DNA from 4 places in the Streptomyces sp. NPDC101219 genome. Region 1 is predicted to be linked to each of the others. Evidence: riboswitches for the same ligand, from Rfam matches in the RefSeq annotation. Region 1 holds a riboswitch; each other region holds the start of a gene.
What was found. A riboswitch is a leader RNA that binds a small molecule or an ion and turns the genes downstream of it on or off. The one in region 1 is predicted to bind cyclic di-AMP.
Positions count from the first base shown of each region.

Region 2: another riboswitch for cyclic di-AMP. It lies ahead of ACIRPP_RS30685 (M23 family metallopeptidase); the one in region 1 lies ahead of ACIRPP_RS19080 (M23 family metallopeptidase).
Region 3: another riboswitch for cyclic di-AMP. It lies ahead of ACIRPP_RS10960 (peptidoglycan DD-metalloendopeptidase family protein); the one in region 1 lies ahead of ACIRPP_RS19080 (M23 family metallopeptidase).
Region 4: another riboswitch for cyclic di-AMP. It lies ahead of ACIRPP_RS05430 (transglycosylase SLT domain-containing protein); the one in region 1 lies ahead of ACIRPP_RS19080 (M23 family metallopeptidase).

Region 1 is NZ_JBIWOK010000008.1:395,523-400,239, reverse strand. It holds gene ACIRPP_RS19085 (PrsW family intramembrane metalloprotease) at 1-785, shown strand, start outside; gene ACIRPP_RS19080 (M23 family metallopeptidase) at 851-1,876, opposite strand; cyclic di-AMP (ydaO/yuaA leader) riboswitch at 1,889-2,046, opposite strand; tRNA gene ACIRPP_RS19075 (tRNA-Met) at 2,448-2,521, opposite strand; gene ACIRPP_RS19070 (dihydrofolate reductase family protein) at 2,633-3,766, opposite strand; gene ACIRPP_RS19065 (response regulator transcription factor) at 3,893-4,558, opposite strand; gene ACIRPP_RS19060 (HAMP domain-containing sensor histidine kinase) at 4,563-4,717, opposite strand, start outside.
Region 2 is NZ_JBIWOK010000024.1:4,464-9,180, forward strand. It holds gene ACIRPP_RS30675 (M16 family metallopeptidase) at 1-301, shown strand, start outside; gene ACIRPP_RS30680 (M16 family metallopeptidase) at 298-1,686, shown strand; cyclic di-AMP (ydaO/yuaA leader) riboswitch at 1,888-2,049, shown strand; gene ACIRPP_RS30685 (M23 family metallopeptidase) at 2,062-2,835, shown strand; gene ACIRPP_RS30690 (GntR family transcriptional regulator) at 3,039-3,734, shown strand; gene ACIRPP_RS30695 (HPr family phosphocarrier protein) at 3,892-4,173, opposite strand; gene ACIRPP_RS30700 (GNAT family N-acetyltransferase) at 4,351-4,717, shown strand, end outside.
Region 3 is NZ_JBIWOK010000004.1:509,131-513,847, reverse strand. It holds gene ACIRPP_RS10975 (helix-turn-helix domain-containing protein) at 97-720, shown strand; gene ACIRPP_RS10970 (DUF6126 family protein) at 717-839, shown strand; gene ACIRPP_RS10965 (tyrosine-protein phosphatase) at 882-1,679, opposite strand; cyclic di-AMP (ydaO/yuaA leader) riboswitch at 2,082-2,248, shown strand; gene ACIRPP_RS10960 (peptidoglycan DD-metalloendopeptidase family protein) at 2,253-3,197, shown strand; gene ACIRPP_RS10955 (SGNH/GDSL hydrolase family protein) at 3,399-4,187, shown strand; gene ACIRPP_RS10950 (TetR family transcriptional regulator C-terminal domain-containing protein) at 4,358-4,717, opposite strand, start outside.
Region 4 is NZ_JBIWOK010000002.1:468,692-473,408, reverse strand. It holds gene ACIRPP_RS05445 (glycosyltransferase) at 1-418, opposite strand, end outside; gene ACIRPP_RS05440 (GNAT family N-acetyltransferase) at 437-1,501, opposite strand; gene ACIRPP_RS05435 (HAD family hydrolase) at 1,761-2,660, shown strand; gene ACIRPP_RS05430 (transglycosylase SLT domain-containing protein) at 2,654-3,145, opposite strand; cyclic di-AMP (ydaO/yuaA leader) riboswitch at 3,151-3,313, opposite strand; gene ACIRPP_RS05425 (polyprenyl synthetase family protein) at 3,870-4,717, shown strand, end outside.

The DNA.
Region 1 (4,717 bases):
TGCTCACCGGCATCGGCTTCGGCCTCGCCGCCCTGTCCGGCGAGGGCCGCCGGGTGCGGCGCGTGCTGCTCCCGCTGACCGGGCTGGCGCTGGCGATGGGCCTGCACGCGCTGTGGAACGGCTCCTCGAACCTCGGCGAGTACGGCTTCTTCGCGGTCTACGCGGTGTTCATGGTGCCGCTGTTCGGGGTGCTGACGTGGCTGGTGGTGTGGACCCGGCAGCGGGAACTGCGCACCGTGCGCACGGAGCTGCCGGCCTATGTGGCCGCCGGGTGGCTGACCCCGGTGGAGCCGTTCGTGCTCGGCTCGATGCGGGCCCGGCGCCTCGCCCGGCAGTACGCCCGGCGGCACGGCGGCCGGGCCGCGGCCCGGGAGGTGGCGCGGTACGAGGCGTTCGCGACGTCCCTGGCCTTCCTGCGGCACCGGGGCGGCGCGGGGCGCGCACCGGCGGACTTCGTCGCCCGTGAGGGCGCCCTGCTCGGGGAGCTGTGGCGACGGCGGGGCAGGGCCCGCCCGGCACTGGAGCACGCGGCCCGGATCACCGCGCCGGTCTTCCGCGTGACAGGCCCGCCGCCCGGCCCCCACGGCCACGCTCCGGCCCACGGCTATGGCTATGGCTATGGCTACGGCTACGGCTACGGAGGGGGCTACGGCTACGGAGGCGGGTACGGCTACGGAGGCGGCTACGGCTACGGCCACCCCTACGTACTGCCGACGCACCCCGCCGGGCCGCATCCCGCGTCCGCGCCCGGGTGGCCCGGCTCGAACGGCCCCGGAAACACCTGACCGGCAGCCCGGACGCCCTGGGGGCGCCGTCGGGACTGCCGGTGGAGGGTCCGGAACGGGGTCCGTTACGGGTTGAGGCCCTTGCTGCGCAGCCAGGTCAGGGGGTCGATGCCGGAGGCGGAGCCCGAGGTGTGGACCTCCAGGTGCAGGTGGGCGCCGGTGGAGTTGCCGGTGGAGCCCACCCGGCCGATGACCTCGCCGGTGGTGACCTTCTGGCCGACGCTGACGCTGATCGAGGACTGGTGGGCGTACCAGATCTCGGTGCCGTCGTCGAGGGTCAGCACCGTCTTGTAGCCGTAGGAGCCGTCCCAGCCGGCGGAGGTGATGGTGCCGGTGTGGACGGCCTTGATCAGCGTGCCGCTGGGGGCGGCGAAGTCGAGGCCGGTGTGCTGGCCGGAGGACCAGTAGGCGCCGGCCTGACCGAAGGTCGAGGTGAGCGTGTAGGAGGAGGTCGGCAGCGCGTACTGGGTGGCCAGCTTGGCGAGGCGCTCGGCCTCGGCCTTCTTCTTCGCCTCCTCCTCGGCCTTTCGCTTCGCTTCCGCGGCCTTGGCCTTGGCCTCCTTCTCGGCCTTGGCGGCGGCCTGAGCGGCCTCCTTCTCGGCGGCGGCGACGGCAGCGGCGGCGGCCTTGCTCTCGGCCTGGTCCTGCTGCTGCTCGACCTGCGCCATGATCCGGCTGCGCAGTGCCTCGCCGGCGTTGCCCTGCTCGGCTTCGGCGCCGGCGGTGCCGATGCTGCTGAGCGGGGTGGCGGAGCCCTCGGGCGTTTCCTCGTCGGAGATGAGGGAACCCACGTTGGGGAGGTCGGGCATGGAGATGGAGACCGGCGGCTTGCCGGTCTGGGCGCTGGCCATGCCGCCGGCGCCGACGGCGGCTATGACGCCGACACCCAGGACGGTGGAGCTGCGGGCGAGTCCTCCGCCGCGCTGCTTGCTGACGCGATGCCGGCCGCGCACCGGGCGGACGGACTCCGCGGTGGGGTTCCACTCCTCGAAGGGGCCCTCGTCGGCGCGGACGCCGCCGTAGACGAAGGTGTCGCCGTCGCGCTGGCTCGGCATGAGAGGGGCCTCGGGGGCAGGCCGGTTCGACGCCACGTGGGCGTACTCCTTTCCTTCCTTCTCCGCCTACCGGGTTAGCTGACGGGTTCGGAGCAGGAAGGTCTCCTACGCGCGTATACCGCCCGTGTCTCCACGGGGGCATCCACGCGATTCACCCCAAGTTGGTGGTTCCCCGGTTCCCTTGCGGGATTCGGCGCGTGCGCACGGAGCCGACTCGTGTGACGGCTGGGACGACCGCGCTGCGTTATCGAACGTTAATAGACGTGGGGGCCTGATTCCAAGCGGTTCCTCTTGATCGTTAACGAATCCCGTACGGACTTACCCGCCACGAGCAGGCGAAAACGGGCGAGTTGACTCCACCTCGAATGAGGCCCGTTTTCTGACGGAGCGTCAATTGTTATCCCTGCGGGACGGCGCGGACACGGTGGGTGACCACGGAGGGTGAGCGAAGGAAGGGGCGCGCGCCGGCGTGAGGCGGGGAGGAAGGGGGGAAGCCTGGGAGGAACTCTCCGGCACTCCGGCGCGCCGGACGGGACGGACGGGACGGACGGGACGGAACGCACCGAGGGCCGGAATCCTGTTTCGGATTCCGGCCCTCGGCCTTCAGTAGCGGGGACAGGATTTGAACCTGCGACCTCTGGGTTATGAGCCCAGCGAGCTACCGAGCTGCTCCACCCCGCGTCGTTGTGATTCCAGTGTACGGCATCCGGGGAGCGCTTCGCGCACGCTTTTCCCCGGGCCCCTTTTCAACGGTGCTGCTCGCGCGGCCGACGGGCGGAGTGGAGGCCGTGCTCACCCTCCCGTCAGATGGGCGTTCGGCGCCTTGGCGCGGTCCTCCAGCTCCGGCACGACGACCACGGTGGCGCCCGCGGCCGTCAGCAGCCCGCTGCCGTCGGCGTCCGTGACGAAGGTGTCGGGCTCCCGCCACGCCGTGACCACTCGCCGCACCCCCGCGTCCAGCAGGAGCCGGGAGCAGGAGGCGGGCCGGGACGCGCGGCGGGCGCAGGGCTCCAGGCTGGAGTACACCGTGGCGGTGGCGAGCCGGGGGTCCGTGGGGTCGGTCCCGGCGAGCGCGACCTCCTCCGCGTGCGCCACCGGGTCGCCGCCCTCCCGGGAGTGACCGCGCGCCAGTTCCGTGCCGTCGGCCGCGACCACCACCGCGCCCACGCTGAACGCCGTCCGCGAGGGCGTGCACCGGGACGCCAGGTCGCAGGCGAGGGCGAGCCAGTGGCGGTCGGCGGCGGTGACCGTCGCGCCGGTCCCGGGCGCGGTGGGCTCGTAGCGCATCAGGACGACGTCGCCGATCTGCCGGGTCTCCAGCAGCCGCAGCCGGCCGGCCTGGTAGGAACCGGGGCCGAACAGGCGGGGCGCGTCGGGGTCGCCCACGAACAACGGCGCCACGACCAGCTGGAGTTCGTCGGCGAGGCCCTGGGTGACGAGCTGGGTGTGGATCAGGCCGCCGCCCTCCACCATGAGCCGGCGCACCCCGCGGACGTCGTGCAGGTGCTCCAGCAGGCGCCGCCAGTCCAGCTCCGCGCCGAGCGGGACGATGTCGGTGGCCGGTCCGAGGGCGCGGGCGCGCTCGGCGCCCCGGTCCGTCGTGTACAGGAGCTTGTCGCCGCCCGTGTGCCAGAAGCGGGCGGCCGGGTCCAGGTCGCCGGAGCCACTGACGGTGACCTTCAGCGGGTACTCCGGCCTGCCCTCGGCGACCCGGGCGGCGCGCCGCTCGGGCGAGTTGACCAGCAGCCGTGGGTTGTCGGCGCGCAGGGTGCCGGCTCCGACGAGCACCGCGTCCACCGAGGCCCGTACCTCGTCGACCCGGTCGAAGTCGGCCGGGCTGGACAGCAGCAGCCGTTCGGGGCCGGTGTCGTCCAGGTAGCCGTCGAGGGAGACGGCGGCGGACAGCAGGACGTACGGGTGGGGCATCGGCGTACTCCAGGACGGGGGCGGGTCGGCCGGGGCCGGGACGGTGCGGCTCGGGGCCAGTCTGGCAACCGCGCGGACGGCACCGGCCACCGGTCACCGTCCGCCCGACGGCGTCCCGGGCCGGCGTCAGGGCTCGATCAGTCCGACCCGGATCGCGTACCGGGTGAGTTCCAGGCGGTCTTTGAGGCCCAGTTTGGACAGCAGGTTCGCCCGGTGCCGCTCCACGGTCTTGGGGCTGATCGTGAGCAGGTCGGCGATCTGCTGGGAGGTGTGTCCCTCGGCGACCAGCTTCAGGATCTCCTCCTCCCGGTCCGTGATCGCTTTGGCCGGCACGTGCCCGCTGTCCCGGGTGAGGTCCAGGTAGTTGCGGATGAGGGCGTTGACCGCGCCCGGGTAGAGGAACGGCTCGCCCCGCATGGTGGCCCGGCACGCCTCGACGAGGTCGCGGTCGGCCACGGACTTGAGTACGTATCCGGACGCGCCGGCCCCGAGTGCCTCGAAGAAGAACTGCTCGTTGTCGTACATGGTCAGGATGAGTATCCGCGTCTCCGGCACCACGCGGGCGAGCTCGCGGGCCGCCTGGAGGCCGGTCAGCCGGGGCATGGCGATGTCGAGGATGGCCAGGTCGGGCCGGTGGGCGCGGGCCTGCTCGACGGCTTCGGCGCCGTCGTCGGCCTCGGCGACGACGGTCAGGTCGGGTTCGCCGTCGAGAATGAGACGTACCCCTCGGCGGACCAGCGCGTGGTCGTCGGCGAGGAGAATGCGGGTGGGGGCGGGGGCCTCGTCGGTCATGGGTTCAGTGTTTCCGGTCGGGGGCGTCGATCACGGGGGTCCACGTCGGTGCGGGTCCCCGTACGGGGACGGGGACGGTCAGGCGTACTTCGGTGCCGCCGCCGGATGCCGGGCCCACGTCGAGGTCGGCGCCGATCAGCAGGGCGCGTTCGCGCATCC
Region 2 (4,717 bases), on a different contig from region 1:
GTTGGAACGCGCCCAGGCCCAGCTGGAGCGCGAGTGGCTGGACCGGCTCGGAACGGTGGCGGGCCGCGCCGACGAACTGTGCCGGTACGCCGTCCTGTTCGGCGACCCGCAGCTCGCCCTGACCGCGGTGAGCCGGGTCCTCGACGTGACGGCCGAGGAGGTCCAGGAGGTCGCCAAGGCCCGCCTGCGCCCCGACAACCGCGCGGTGCTCGTCTACGAGCCCCTCGCCGCCGGGGACGAGGCACCCGCCCAGGCCGCCGCGGCCGCCGGCACCGACGAGAACGAGGAGGCGGCGAAGTGACCGAGCTCGCCACGATGGACTTCCACCCCCGGCCGCAGGCGGGTGACGCCAAGCCCTGGGCCTTCCCGGCCCCCGAGCGGGGCACGCTCGACAACGGCCTGACCGTCCTGCGCTGCCACCGCCCCGGCCAGCAGGTCGTCGCCGTCGAGGTGGTCCTCGACGCGCCCCTCGACGCGGAACCGGCCGGCCTCGACGGCGTCGCCACGATCATGGCGCGGGCCTTCTCCGAGGGCACCGACAAGCACTCCGCCGAGGAGTTCGCCGCCGAACTCGAGCGCTGCGGCGCCACCCTGGACGCCTTCGCCGACCACCCCGGCGTCCGCCTCACCCTGGAGGTGCCGGCCTCGCGGCTGGCCAAGGGCCTGGGCCTGCTCGCCGACGCCCTGAGGGCACCCGCCTTCGCCGACAGCGAGATCGAGCGTCTGGTCCGCAACCGCCTCGACGAGATCCCGCACGAGCTGGCCAACCCCTCCCGCCGGGCGGCCAAGGAGCTATCCAAGGAGCTGTTCCCCGCCGACGCGCGCATGTCGCGCCCCCGGCAGGGCACCGAGGAGACCGTCGCGAGCATCGACTCGGCGGCCGTGCGCGCCTTCTACGAGAAGCACGTGCGTCCCGCCACGGCCACCGTCGTGGTCGTCGGCGACCTGACCGGCGTCGACCTCCCGGCGCTGCTCGGGGACACGCTCGGCGCGTGGACCGGCTCGCCGGGACAGCCCCGGCCGGTGCCGCCCGTGATCGCCGACGACACCGGCCGGGTCGTGATCGTGGACCGTCCGGGAGCCGTCCAGACGCAGCTGCTCATCGGCCGCGTCGGCGCCGACCGGCACGACCGGGTGTGGCCCGCGCAGGTGCTCGGCACGTACTGCCTCGGCGGCACCCTCACCTCCCGCCTGGACCGCGTCCTGCGCGAGGAGAAGGGCTACACCTACGGCGTCCGCTCCTTCGGCCAGGTCCTCCGGTCCGCGCCGGACGGCACGGGCGCGGCCATGCTCGCCATCAGCGGCTCCGTGGACACCCCGAACACCGGGCCCGCGCTGCAGGACCTGTGGAACGTGCTGCGCACCCTCGCCGCCGACGGGCTGACCGACGACGAGCGGGACGTCGCCGTGCAGAACCTGGTGGGCGTCGCACCCCTGAAGTACGAGACGGCGGCGGCGGTCGCGAGCACCCTCGCCGACCAGGTGGAGCAGCACCTGCCCGACGACTACCAGGCCGAGTTGTACCGCCGGCTGGCCGCGACCGGCACCGTGGAGGCCACCGCGGCGGTGGTGAACGCCTTCCCGGTCGACCGGCTGGTGACCGTCCTGGTCGGTGACGCCGCGCAGATCAAGGCGCCCGTGGAGGCGCTCGGGATCGGCGAAGTGACCGTGGTGGCGGCCGAGTAGACCGCCGCGGCGGCACTCCCGCGTGGGGGCCCTGGTGACGAGAACGTCACCAGGGCCCTCTTATGCCCGAATTGAGGCGGAGGCTGCCTGTCTGCCCTGTGGCATGCGCTACAAAAACCGGGATCCGTTTGGGGATTGACCCGCCTCCCGCATAGCTTCGTGCGGGCTGTTCGTCAGGCAGTGCGCCGCGTCCGCGGCACCGGACAGTCATCGCCGAGTCCCCGTACGGCGCGAGCCAGGGGAGCCGGGGACCCACCGTCCCTGGGGTGAATCGGGCGCCCGCGCGTGTCGCGAGGGGGTCCGTAGGAGACCTTCCTGCTCCGAACCCGTCAGCTAACCCGGTAGGCGAGAGGGAAGGAAAGGACCAGCCTGTACATGGCGTTCACCCGCGCCACCGGCAAGCACCGCCGCCCCGGCCGCATCCACCGCGGCACCGCTCGTGCGGCGGGCGTCGCGGCCCTGACCGGCAGCGGCGTCGTCGGCTCCCTCGCGGCACCCGCGCTGGCCGCCGAACCCGCCGCGGCCCAGACCGGTATCACCCCCGTCATCACCCTCGGCGACACCGTCGCCGACCGGATCGACGCCCAGGCGGCCGCCCAGCACGAGGCCGCCCGTGAGGCCGCCGAGGCCGAGGCCCGCAAGGCGGCCGAGGAGGCCGCGCGCGAGAAGGCCGCCAAGGAGGCCAAGAAGGCCCGCGCCGAGAAGGAGCGCGCCGCCCGCGAGGCCGAGCGGGAGCGGCTCAACGCCTTCGTCTCGCCGATCCCGGGCTCCTACGTGTCCACCGGCTACAAGACCGGCGGCGCCGTCTGGTCCTCCGGCAGCCACACCGGTGTCGACTTCCACGCCGCGAACGGCACGCCCGTCCAGTCCGTCGGCGCCGGCACGGTCGTCGAGGCCGGCTGGGGCGGCGCCTACGGCAACCAGGTCGTCATCAAGATGCACGACGGCACGTACACCCAGTACGGCCACCTGTCGTCCGTCAATGTCTCGGCCGGCCAGCAGGTCGCCCCGGGCCAGCAGATCGGCCTCTCCGGCTCGACCGGCAACGTCACCGGCGCGCACCTGCACTTCGAGGCCCGCACGAGCGCCGACTACGGCTCGGACCTCGACCCGGTCGCCTACCTCCGCGCGCACGGCGTCTCCCTCTGACGGGTGCGCGGGCAGGCCCCGCGCCCACCCGGAACACCGCACGGCCCCGGCTCCCCGAGCCGGGGCTTTCGCGTTCCTCCGAATGTTGTCCAAAAAACAGGCATGAATGGTCCCTCGGCATCAATCAATCCGGTGAATTGCAATAGAGTCACGGAACGGACGCCTGACGACGGCGTTGCACGGGAAATAGCCGGAGGTCGCCCATGCGTGTTCCCGCACATTCACTGTGCGCCGCCGTCCGGGACGACATCGTCGCGGGAGTCCACGCGCGCGGAAGCCGGCTCACCGAGGAACTCCTGGCGCGCCGCTACGGCGTGTCCCGGGTCCCGGTGCGCGAGGCGCTGCGGACGCTGGAGGCGGAGGGGTTCGTGGTGACCCGGCGGCACGCGGGCGCGTGCGTCGCCGAGCCCACCGAGCGGGAGGCCGCGGACCTGCTGGAGATGCGTCTGCTGCTCGAACCCCTCGGTGCCGCCCGCGCGGCCCAGCGCCGTACCGACGCCCACCTCAAGGTGCTGCGCGGCCTCGTCCGCCTGGGCCAGGAGCGGGCCCGCCAGGGGAGCAGCGACGACCTGCGCTCCCTCGACGGCTGGTTCCACGAGACGCTGGCCCAGGCCGCGGCGAGCCACGCCCTGGCCTCGACCCTGACCGGGCTGCGCCACAAGATCGCCTGGATGTACGCCGTGGCGGAACCGGCCGACCCGGCCCCGACCTGGACGGAGCACGGCCTGATCGTGGACGCCGTGGCCCGCGGCGACGGGGAGCGGGCCCGGGCGGCCACCGCCCAGCACCTGGAACGGGCGCACGCCGCGCACCGGCTGCGTCCCGCCTCCGGCGCCGGACCCGCGGAGCGTGTGAGGACCTCGAAACATTCCGTCAACACACCGGGCGTACGGAATTAATACGGGCGCGGTATACAAAGAGGCGCGTAATTCGGGGGGTCCCTTTTCCTGCCCGGAAAAGGGAATGCGAAAGGCCCGCCCGGAGAACCGGGCGGGCCTTTGTGCCGATGCGGTGCGCGTCGGACGGGTGACGGTCACCGTGAAACGGGTCCGGGTGTCAGACCGTTTCGGGCAGTTCCTCGAGGCCCTCGGCGACCAGCTTGGCGAGCCGGTCCAGTGCGGCGTCCGCGCCCTCGGCGTCGGACGCGAGCACGATCTCCTCGCCGCCCTGGGCACCCAGGCCCAGGACGGCCAGCATGGAGGCCGCGTTGACGGGGTCGCCCCCGGCCTTGGCGATCGTCACCGGGACGCCTGCGGCCGTGGCGGCTCGGACGAAGATGGAGGCGGGGCGGGCGTGGAGACCCTCGGCCCAGCCGACGTTGACGCGGCGCTCAGCCATGTGATGCTGCCCTTCGCTGCTCAGGGTTGTCTAGACCAGTTTCCCATATGGTGAAGCATGCCGGCGCGGCACCTGCTCCCGCTCCGGGCACAGGGCCGGACCGCGGCCTCGGCCCTGCCCTGCGCACCCATAGCCTGCCTCGCGCCGTCGCCGGAAGCGAGCCGTACGCTGGGGCCCATGCAGACCTCCTCGGACCGGCACGAGTACCCCGCTCACTGGGAGGCCGACGTGGTGCTGCGCGACGGCGGCACCGCCCGCGTCCGCCCCATCACCGTCGATGACGCGGAGCGCCTGGTCAGCTTCTACGAGCAGGTGTCGGACGAGTCGAAGTACTACCGCTTCTTCGCGCCCTACCCGCGCCTGTCCGCGAAGGACGTCCACCGCTTCACGCACCACGACTTCGTGGACCGGGTGGGACTCGCGGCCACCGTCGGCGGCGAGTTCATCGCCACCGTACGCTACGACCGGATCGGCGCCGACGGGACGCCCGCATCCGCCCCGGCCGACGAGGCCGAGGTCGCCTTCCTCGTCCAGGACGCCCATC
Region 3 (4,717 bases), on a different contig from region 1:
GCCGGCCCGTGTCCTGCCGCCGGCAGCAGGACGCCTCCTTTTGCCTGTGAGGCAAAAAATTTGCCCGCCGGACAAATCAGGGGGCTAGATAGGGGCATGAGCTCCCCCGAGACAGAGCCGTCGGGCGCCCGGCCCGACGCACTGGGTCTGGTCGCGCCGCAGCTGCGGGCACTGCGGCGCAGGGCCTCCCTCACCCTGGAGGCCGCGGCCCGCGACGCGGGCCTGTCGCCCGCCCACCTCTCGCGTCTGGAGACCGGGCAGCGGCAGCCCTCGCTGCCCATGCTGCTGTCCCTCGCCCGCGTCTACGGTACGACGGTCGCCGAACTCCTCGGCGAGGCGGCCCCCGAGCGGGATGCGGTGGTGCGCGCCGCCGGGATGGAACCCACGACGGCCGGCGGCTGGACCTACTGGCAGGCGGGCGCGCCCGGGCGCGGCATGCAGGCCCTGCGGGTCCACGTCCCGCACGGTTCGCAGGGCGACATCGTGCGCGTCCACCCCGGCGAGGAGTGGCTGTACGTCCTGCGGGGCCGGCTGCTGCTCCGGCTCGGCGAGACGCTGCACCGGCTCGGCCCGGGCGACAGCGCCCACTTCGACTCGCTCACCCCGCACCGGATCGCCGCGCAGGACCCCGACGGAGTCGAGCTCCTGTTCGTGCATACCCTGCTGCAGAGCCCCTCGGCCGCGCTCTGCCTCGGCCCCGCCCACGGAGATGCCTCGTGAGAAACATGGAAGAGAAGTTCCCGCGCGCCCTGTGGGTGCGCCTGTTCGTCTACGTCGTGGCGGGTCACGTCGTGGCGGGCTTCATCTATCTGCTGTTCACGGTCGGCGCGAAGCAGTAGCGGGCCGGGTGCGGCCGTGCCCCCGGCCCGCTCGGCCGGGGGTCAGTCCAGCAGGCGCGTGCGCAGCCGTTCCCGGGTCCCGGGTGCGAGGGTGAGGCCCTGCTCCAGGTAGGCGTCGACGCCGCCCCACGTCTCCTCGATGGTCTCCAGCGCTGCCTGAAGGTACTCGGCGCGGGCGTCGAACAGCGGGTTCAGCAGCTCCATGACCTCGGGGGAGTAGGCCGAGTCGGAGCTTCCGTTGCGGTGCACCTTGTAGCGGCGGTGCCGCTCGTTGGACTTCAGGTAGTCCTCGAAGATCGCGTCGCGCTCCACGCCCACCGCCAGCAGCGTCACCGCCACCGACAGGCCCGCGCGGTCCTTGCCGGCCGCGCAGTGCATCAGCGCGGGCACGCTCTCCTCGGCGAGCGCGTGCAGCACCCGGGAGTGCTCGGCGGTGCGGCCCCGGATGGTCGCCCGGTAGGAGGCGATCATCCGGTCCGCGGCCTTGCCGTCGGCGAGGATCGTGCGCAGCTGCTCCAGGTCGCCGTCGCGGACCATCCGCCAGAACTCCGCCCCGTCGGCCGGGTCGCTCAGCGGCAGGTTCACGTTGCGCACGCCGGGCAGGGCGACGTCCGGGCCCTCCAGCTTCTGGTCGGCCGCGTTGCGGAAGTCGAAGACGGTGTGCAGTCCCAGGGACGACAGGAAGGCGGCGTCCTCGGCGGTCGCGTGGGCGAGGTGGCCGCTGCGGAACAGCACGCCGTGCCGCACGCGCCGGCCGTCCCGGGTCGGCAGCCCGCCCACGTCACGGAAATTGCGCACCCCGGCCAGCTCGGGTTCGGTCGACGGGATGTGCTGCGTCACGGGGGCTCCTCCCACTCGGCGTCGTCGACGCGGCTCGTCGACGGCACCCCGACGATACGACATCGCGAGCCGGGAAGAAGTCCCGATTCAGCGTTTAAGGCGTTCTGTCCGTTTCGGGGAATTCGCCATAACGTGCCCCGATAGAAAGGGAGATGGGAATGGGGTGCGTGAGCATCGTCATAGTGGTGACAACGGGTTGTCGCCATGTTCACGTAATTCCCCTGTCCCGCAAGCCTTTTCGGCATTTCACGGGACACGGAATCCACGCACGGTGACAGCAATTGTCCGAGTGGATCACGGAAAAGGGCGTTCAGGGGGAACCCCTCGCTTGTCCCTTTGCGTCTTGGTCGCTTACGTTCGCCACCGATCCGGACGGACGCCTAATCCTGCCGCCGCCCGGAGCCCGCACACTCACTGACCCGTGAACGGCAGGAGCGGGGGACCCACAGGTACGACTGCCTGTTACCGGTCTTCCGGAGAAACAGGCTCGGGGTTAAGCCGCGTCCTGCGCGGCCGGGCATCTCCAGCCCGAACCCGACAGCTCACCTCGCAGGCGCCGGAGAGGAATTCGTCATGCCCGCCAAGGGTAAGCACCGCCGTCCCAGGACCCTGCGTCTCGCCCGTTCCATCGCCGTCGCCGGTACCGGTGGCGCCGCTCTCGCCCTGCCGCTCCTCGGCGCCACCGGCGCCCACGCCGCCACCCCCCAGGCGGCTCCGGAGAAGGCCGTCCAGAGCGTGTCCGCCGGCGCCAAGGCCGACGGCAAGGACACCGCGAAGAACGGCGAGTCCCGCACCTACGTCGTGAAGTCCGGGGACTACCTGGCCAAGATCGCCGACACCGAGAACGTCGACGGCGGCTGGAAGCAGCTCTACGCCGACAACCGCGAGGCCGTCGGTGACGACCCGTCGCTCATCCACCCCGGCCTGAAGCTGTCCATCGACGGCAAGGCCGCGCCGAGCGCCCCGAAGAAGTCCTCCTCGGCCCCGTCCGCCCAGGACGCGCCGAAGAAGAAGACCGCGCCCGCCAAGCCCTCCGCAGGCAAGAGCGAGGCCCCGGTCAAGAAGACCGCCCCGCAGTCCACGGGCGCCAATCAGGCCGCCAGTGCCTCCGGTTACACCTCCCCGGTGCCCGGCGGCGGCGTCGGCACCGGCTACAAGGTGGCCGGCGGCATGTGGTCCAGCGGCTACCACACCGGTGTCGACTTCAGTGTCCCGACCGGGACCTCGCTGAAGGCCGTCGGCTCCGGCACCGTGGTCTCCGCCGGCTGGGCGGGCGCGTACGGCAACGAGGTCGTCATCAAGCTCAACGACGGCCACTACGCCCAGTACGCCCACCTGTCCTCGCTGTCCGTCTCGGCCGGCCAGGCCGTGAGCGCCGGCCAGCAGGTCGGCCTGTCCGGTTCGACCGGCAACTCGACCGGTCCGCACCTGCACTTCGAGATCCGCACCTCGCCGAACTACGGCGCGGACGTGGACCCCGTCTCCTACCTCCGCTCGAAGGGCGTCTCCATCGGCTGACCCCCGCGCCGACCTGCCTGACACGCCGCCGAAGGCCGGACCCCGATCCCGGGTCCGGCCTTCGGTGATGCGCCGCAACGGGAATCGACAGGCGGAGTGGTTTATCTCACCGCCCGTCAACCCTTTCCTACGGTCGCGTAGGTCACATCCGAAACGCCATCATGGGTGACCGTGGCAGACGATTCGAGGAAAGACAGCAGAGTGGAATTCGGGTCGTACGTGGCGGTGGGGGACAGCTTCACCGAGGGAGTCGGCGATCCCGGCCCCGACGGCGCGTTCGTCGGCTGGGCCGACCGGTTCGCCGTGCTCCTCGCCGACCGCCGGCCCGAAGGCGCCTTCCAGTACACCAACCTCGCGGTGCGCGGAAAGCTGCTCGACCAGATCGTGGCGGACCAGATCCCGCGGGCGGTGGAGCTCGCCCCGGACCTGGTGTCCATCTGCGCGGGCGGCAACGACATCATCCGGCCGGGCACCGACCCGGACGAGGTGGCCGACCGGTTCGAGCGGGCCGTCGCGGCACTCGCCGCCGCGTCCGGCACCGTGCTGATCGCCACCGGCTTCGACACCCGGGGCGTGCCCGTGCTCCGCCGGCTGCGCGGCAAGGTCGCCACGTACAACGGACATGTGCGGGCCATCGCCGACCGGTACGGCTGCCCGGTGCTCGACCTGTGGTCGCTGCGCAGCGTCCAGGATCGCAGGGCGTGGGACGCCGACCGGCTGCACCTCTCGCCCGAGGGCCACACCCGCGTGGCGCTCCGGGCGGGCCAGGCCCTCGGCCTGGAGGTCCCGGCCGACCCCGAGCAGCCCTGGCCCCCGCTCCCGGCCCGGGGCACGTTCGACGTCCGGCGGGACGACGTCCAGTGGGCCCGCGAGTACCTCGTGCCGTGGATCGGCCGACGCCTGCGCGGGGAGTCCTCCGGCGACCACGTCACGGCGAAGGGGGCGCTGTCCCCGCACGCCATCAAGGAGCGGATCGCCTCGGTGGCGTGACGCGTCGCACGAGCCCGGCGGGCCGTCCCGGACAAGGGGGTACGGCCCGCCGGGCTCGCTGCGTCCGGCGGGCCGGCACCGGTCAGCGCGAGGGATCAGGGGGCCGTCCGAGGCGGGCTCCAACGGAACGAAGGGTCACGCGAACAGGGCAACTGGTGCGGCCTCGACGGTCAGCGTGCCGAAGCCGTCAGCGCCTCCCGCTCCAGACCCAGTTCGCGGGCCAGGGCCTCGTCCACCCACACGAGCGCCCGGCTCCGCGGCACCGCCGCGCCGTACGACGTCATCTGGACCGCGAGCCCGTCGAGCAGTGCGGTCAGCCGCAGCGCCGCACCGGCCGGGTCCGGGCAGCGGAACTCGCCCGCGTCCACGCCCTCGCCGATGACCTCGGTCAGCGCGGCCTTCCACTGCCGGTCGAGGTCCCCGGCGACCTCCCGCAGCACCGGCTCGCGCAACGCCATCGACCAGCTCTCGATCCACAGCCGCCAGCCCTTGGCCGGACCGGTGGGCGCGTACCACCGCACCGCGGAACG
Region 4 (4,717 bases), on a different contig from region 1:
GTGGGCCCGGCGGCGGCGCTCCCGGGCCGGCCCCGGCCCCCGCCGGCGCCTCCGTGCCGGTGTGCCCGCCCACAGACGGTGCCCCCGGGCCGGCCCCGCCCCCCGGCGCCCCCTCCGCGCCGGTGCGCCTGAGCGCCGACGACCCGTCCGCCGGGCTGTCCGGCACCGCCTCACGGGCGAGGCGGGCCAGCACCGTCCTCGGGTCGGCGCCCCGCGGGACGTGCCCCAGCAGGGTGCCCGCCGGCCGGCCGTCGCGGCGGACCAGGGCGAACACCTCGCCGTGCGTGACCGGCGGGCTGCCGGGGCCGGGTCTCAGGCCGGCCTCGTCACCGCGCAGGTCCACCTCCGCGACCTGCACGGCGCCGATGGCCAGGAACCGGCGGATCTCCTCCTGGGCGGTGCGTGTTCTGCGGGACATGCGTCCCCCTCCCCTCCCTCACGGACGGCGCAGCCGTGCGGCGCCCTTCAGCGTCCGCGACGCCAGCGACGCCAGCCGCGGGCGGGCGCGGACGAAGCCGTACGCGCGGCGTACGGGCTCACGGCTCAGCCAGTGCAGCGCGGCGCCCGTGCCCGGACGGGTCACCGCCCCCTCGTAGACGGCGAGTTCGCCCGTCTTCAGCGAGTCCTTGTACTCCGCCGGGCCGCGCCCCATGTCGAGCAGGCCCACCCCCTCGGCAGCGGCGGCCTCGGCCATCCGCAGGTGCAGCACCAGCCCCGGCGAGTACTTCGCGAACTCCGGGTCGTAGGCCGGGAACCAGCAGGCCAGCACGGTGGCCGAGCGCAGGCCGAAGTGCGCGGCGACGGGCCGGCCGCCGGCGTAGAGCACCGACAGGGTGCCCGTGCACTGGGCGGACCGGGTCTCCGCGAGCCGGGCCACCAGCCGGGCGATCCACTCCTGCGCGAACCGGTCGCGCCGGCCCGTCCTGCGGTACTGCGCCGACTTCCACTCCATGAGCGTGCGCAGCGCGGCCGGGTCGCGCTCGTCGAAGACGAACCGGACCGGGCCGGCCTGGCGGCCGAGCCGGCGCTCCTTGGCCAGCGTGGTCTTCAGGAACTTCGGCGACTGGGTGCGCAGCACGGACTCGTAGGTCTCGTACCCCTTCTCCACGTCGATGACGTAGGTGGCGTGCTCCTCGGCCGCGTACGGCACGAACAGCCCCTGGTCCGCCTCCAGGTTGTCGAAGGCGAAGCTGGACACCGAGCAGGCGCGCAGCAGTTCACGGGGGTCCACCGCCGACCCGGGAGGCAGGATCGCTCCCTGGCAGTCGGACACCCCCAGGCCGATCGCCCGGCCCTGCCCCCACGGTCCGTGCTCGTACGGCAGGAACCCGGCCGGGTCCGCGCCCTCGTACACCACCGCGACCCGGGCGCGCGGCCGTACCCGTCCCACGACCGTGGTGAATTCCGGTTCCATGAACGGATTGCGTGGTGTGTCCGCCGTGGCGCGCAGCTCGCGCCACCGTTCCCGTTCCCCCTCGCCGAGCTCCTCGGGCCTCAGCACACGCGTGCGTCCACTGCTCACCTGACCCCCCGATCAAGTCCCCCCTGGACCCTTGGAAGGTACCGCCGGGGAACCGTGCCCGGTAGGCCGCGTCGCCTCTTATTGCCAAATGGTGCACAAACCGTCAACCGGGTACGACCCGGCCGTGGCCGGGAGGAGCCGGGACGGGCGGGCCGTGGGGCCGGCGCCGGGCGGCGGCGGGGGCCGGGGCGGGCGGAGGCGGTGAAGGGGACGGGTGCGCTGTCCGTATTCTCTGATCATGGCCGCACCCACCGCATACTCGCTCATCGCCACCGATCTGGACGGGACGCTGCTGCGCGGCGACGACACCCTGTCCGACCGGACCCTCGCCGCGCTCGCACGGGCCGGGCGGGCCGGTGCCCGGCATCTGGTGGTGACGGGGCGCCCGGCCCCCCGCGTGCGCCCGCTGCTCGCGGACCTCGGCTGCACGGGGCTCGCGGTCTGCGGCCAGGGCGCGCAGGTGTACGACGCCGGGACGGAACGGCTGCTGTGGTCGGTCACCCTGGACCGGGAGCTCGCGGAGACCGCGCTCGGCAAGATCGAGGCGGAGACGGGCGAGGTGTACGCGGCGGTCGACCAGGACGGGGTCGACGGGCTCACGCTGATCGAGCCGGGCTACCGGATGCCGCACCCCACGCTGCCCGCCGTGCGGGTGGGGCGGCGGACCGATCTGTGGGAGCGGCCGATCAGCAAGGTGCTGCTGCGCCACCCGGTGCTGTCGGACGACGCGTTGGCGGCGGCGGCGCGTTCGGTGATCGGCTCGCTGGCCACAGTCACGATGTCGGGACCGGGCACGGTGGAGCTCCAGCCGTGCGGGATCACGAAGGCCACGGGGCTGGCGCTGGCCGCCGAGCGGCTGGGGGTCGGCCCGGCGGGCACGATCGCGTTCGGCGACATGCCCAACGACATCCCCATGTTCGACTGGGCGGCCCACGGGGTGGCGATGGCCAATGCCCACGACGAGCTGAAGGCGGTGGCCGACGAGGTCACCACGACGAACGAGGACGACGGCGTGGCCGTCGTCCTCGAGCGACTGTTCGGCAGGGGGCCGGTGCCGCACGTGCCCCAACACGTGCCGCACCCGTCCGCCCCGGGTGATGCGTCCCTGCCCGCCGCAGGGAGGGTGGTGGCTCAGTAGGCCCCGAAGACGTTGTCGATCGAGCCGTAGCGGTCGGCCGCGTAGTTGCAGGCTGCCGTGATGTTGGCGACCGGGTCGTACGGGTCGTAGACGGTGCCGGGCACGTGGTAGGCGGCGAAGGTCGGGTCGATGACCTGGAGCAGGCCCTTGGACGGGGTGCCCTTGGCGGCGTTGGAGTCCCACAGGTTGATGGCCTGCGGGTTGCCCGAGGACTCGCGGATGATGTTGCGGTGGATGCCCTCGTAGGAGCCGGGGATGCCGTGCTGGGCCATGACGGACAGCGACTCGCGGATCCAGCCGTCGAGGTTGTTCGGGTACACCGTCGCCGCGGTGGCGGCGGCCGGGGCGGCGGCCGGGGTGGCCGCTGCGGCGTTGGAGGCGCCGAACAGCGGCAGGGCGGCCACGGCGACGCCGGTGCCGGCGACGGCGAGGGTGCGGGCGAGACGTCGGCTGCCGAAGCGGCGGAGCTGACCGGATGCAGGCATGTCTGTGTTCCTCTCCTACGCCTGCGAGGTGAGCTGTCGGGTTCGGACGGGAGAGTGTCCGGCCGTGCCCCTGCGGGCACGGCTTCACCCCGAGCCGTTCCGGCGCGTGACCGGCCCGGCGACTTACCTGGGTCCCCCGCTCCTGCCGTGCGTGAGTGAGTTCGTCGTTGGGTGGTGCGGGCGGCGGCAGGATTCGGCGTCCGCCCGGCGGCCCGGAACGTATGCGAGAGCACACGCCGGGAACAAGTGCGAGGGTCACGGTAAACGCTGTTTGATCTTGACATGGGCGGTTTGCGCCACTTGATCCTTTACGGTCGCCACGGCTCAACTCGCTGCGGGGCAACGGGGAACCGGCGGTGTACGGATGTCGTCGATGTGTCGGGCGGCGCGTGACCGACCTCACGGGTCGCCGGGTCGGAGCGCATTTCACACTAAGAGGAATTCGCTTGGTAATTGCGGCAAATCGGGCGTCGGGGCGGGCAGGATGGTGAGCATGCCGAGGTGTGGTCCGGAATGCGGAGCGATCCGCCCCGGAAAGTCAGAGAATGTCCACTGCTATGAACCGATCAAAAACGGGCCGGTCCTGATCGCCTCCTGCCCGGCCTGTACCCCCGGGCCCTGGCGGTGATCGAAACATGACCGGATACGCTGACTTGAGTGATGGCAGCGACCTATCGACAAACCGTGTAAACGCCAGTGGACACCAGCAGACAGGAGACCCCTCGTGACCGTCGTCGGGCCGTTCGGGCTGAGCGTGCGGGACCAGGCTCTGGAAGCCGATGTCCAGGCCGGGATGACGGCTGTCGAGGAGGGGCTGCTCGAGGCCACCAAGAGTGAGGTCCCCTTCATCACGGAGGCCGCCCAGCACCTGGTGCGGGCCGGCGGCAAGCGGTTCCGGCCGCTGCTGGTGATGCTCTCCGCCCAGTTCGGCGACCCCTACGCGCCGGGCGTCGTGCCGTCGGCCGTGGTCGTGGAGCTGACCCACCTGGCCACGCTGTACCACGACGACGTGATGGACGACGCCGCGGTGCGCCGCGGGGTCGCCAGCGCCAACACCCGCTGGGGCAACTCCGTCGCCGTCCTCACCGGCGACTTCCTCTTCGCGCGGGCTTCGCAGATCCTCGCCGACCTCGGCCCCGAGGCCGTCCGCGTGCAGGCGGTGGCGTTCGAGCGGCTGGTCACCGGCCAGATCCTGGAGACCGCGGGCCCGCAGGACGGACGGGACCCCGTGGAGCACTACCTGGACGTGCTCGGCGGCAAGACCGGCTCCCTGGTCGCGGTGTCCTGCCGGTTCGGCGCCATGATGTCCGGCGCCGACGAGACGGTCGTGGACGTGCTCACCCAGTACGGCGAGCGGCTCGGCGTCGCCTTCCAGCTCGCCGACGACGTCCTCGACATCGCCTCCGACTCCCACGAGTCGGGCAAGACCCCGGGCACCGACCTGCGCGAGGGCATCGCCACCCTGCCGGTGCTGCGGCTGCGCGAGCGGGCCGAGCGGCTCGGCCTGGCCGACGACCTCGCCCTGTGCGAGCTGCTCGGCTCCGACCTCACCGACGACGCCCGGCACGCCGA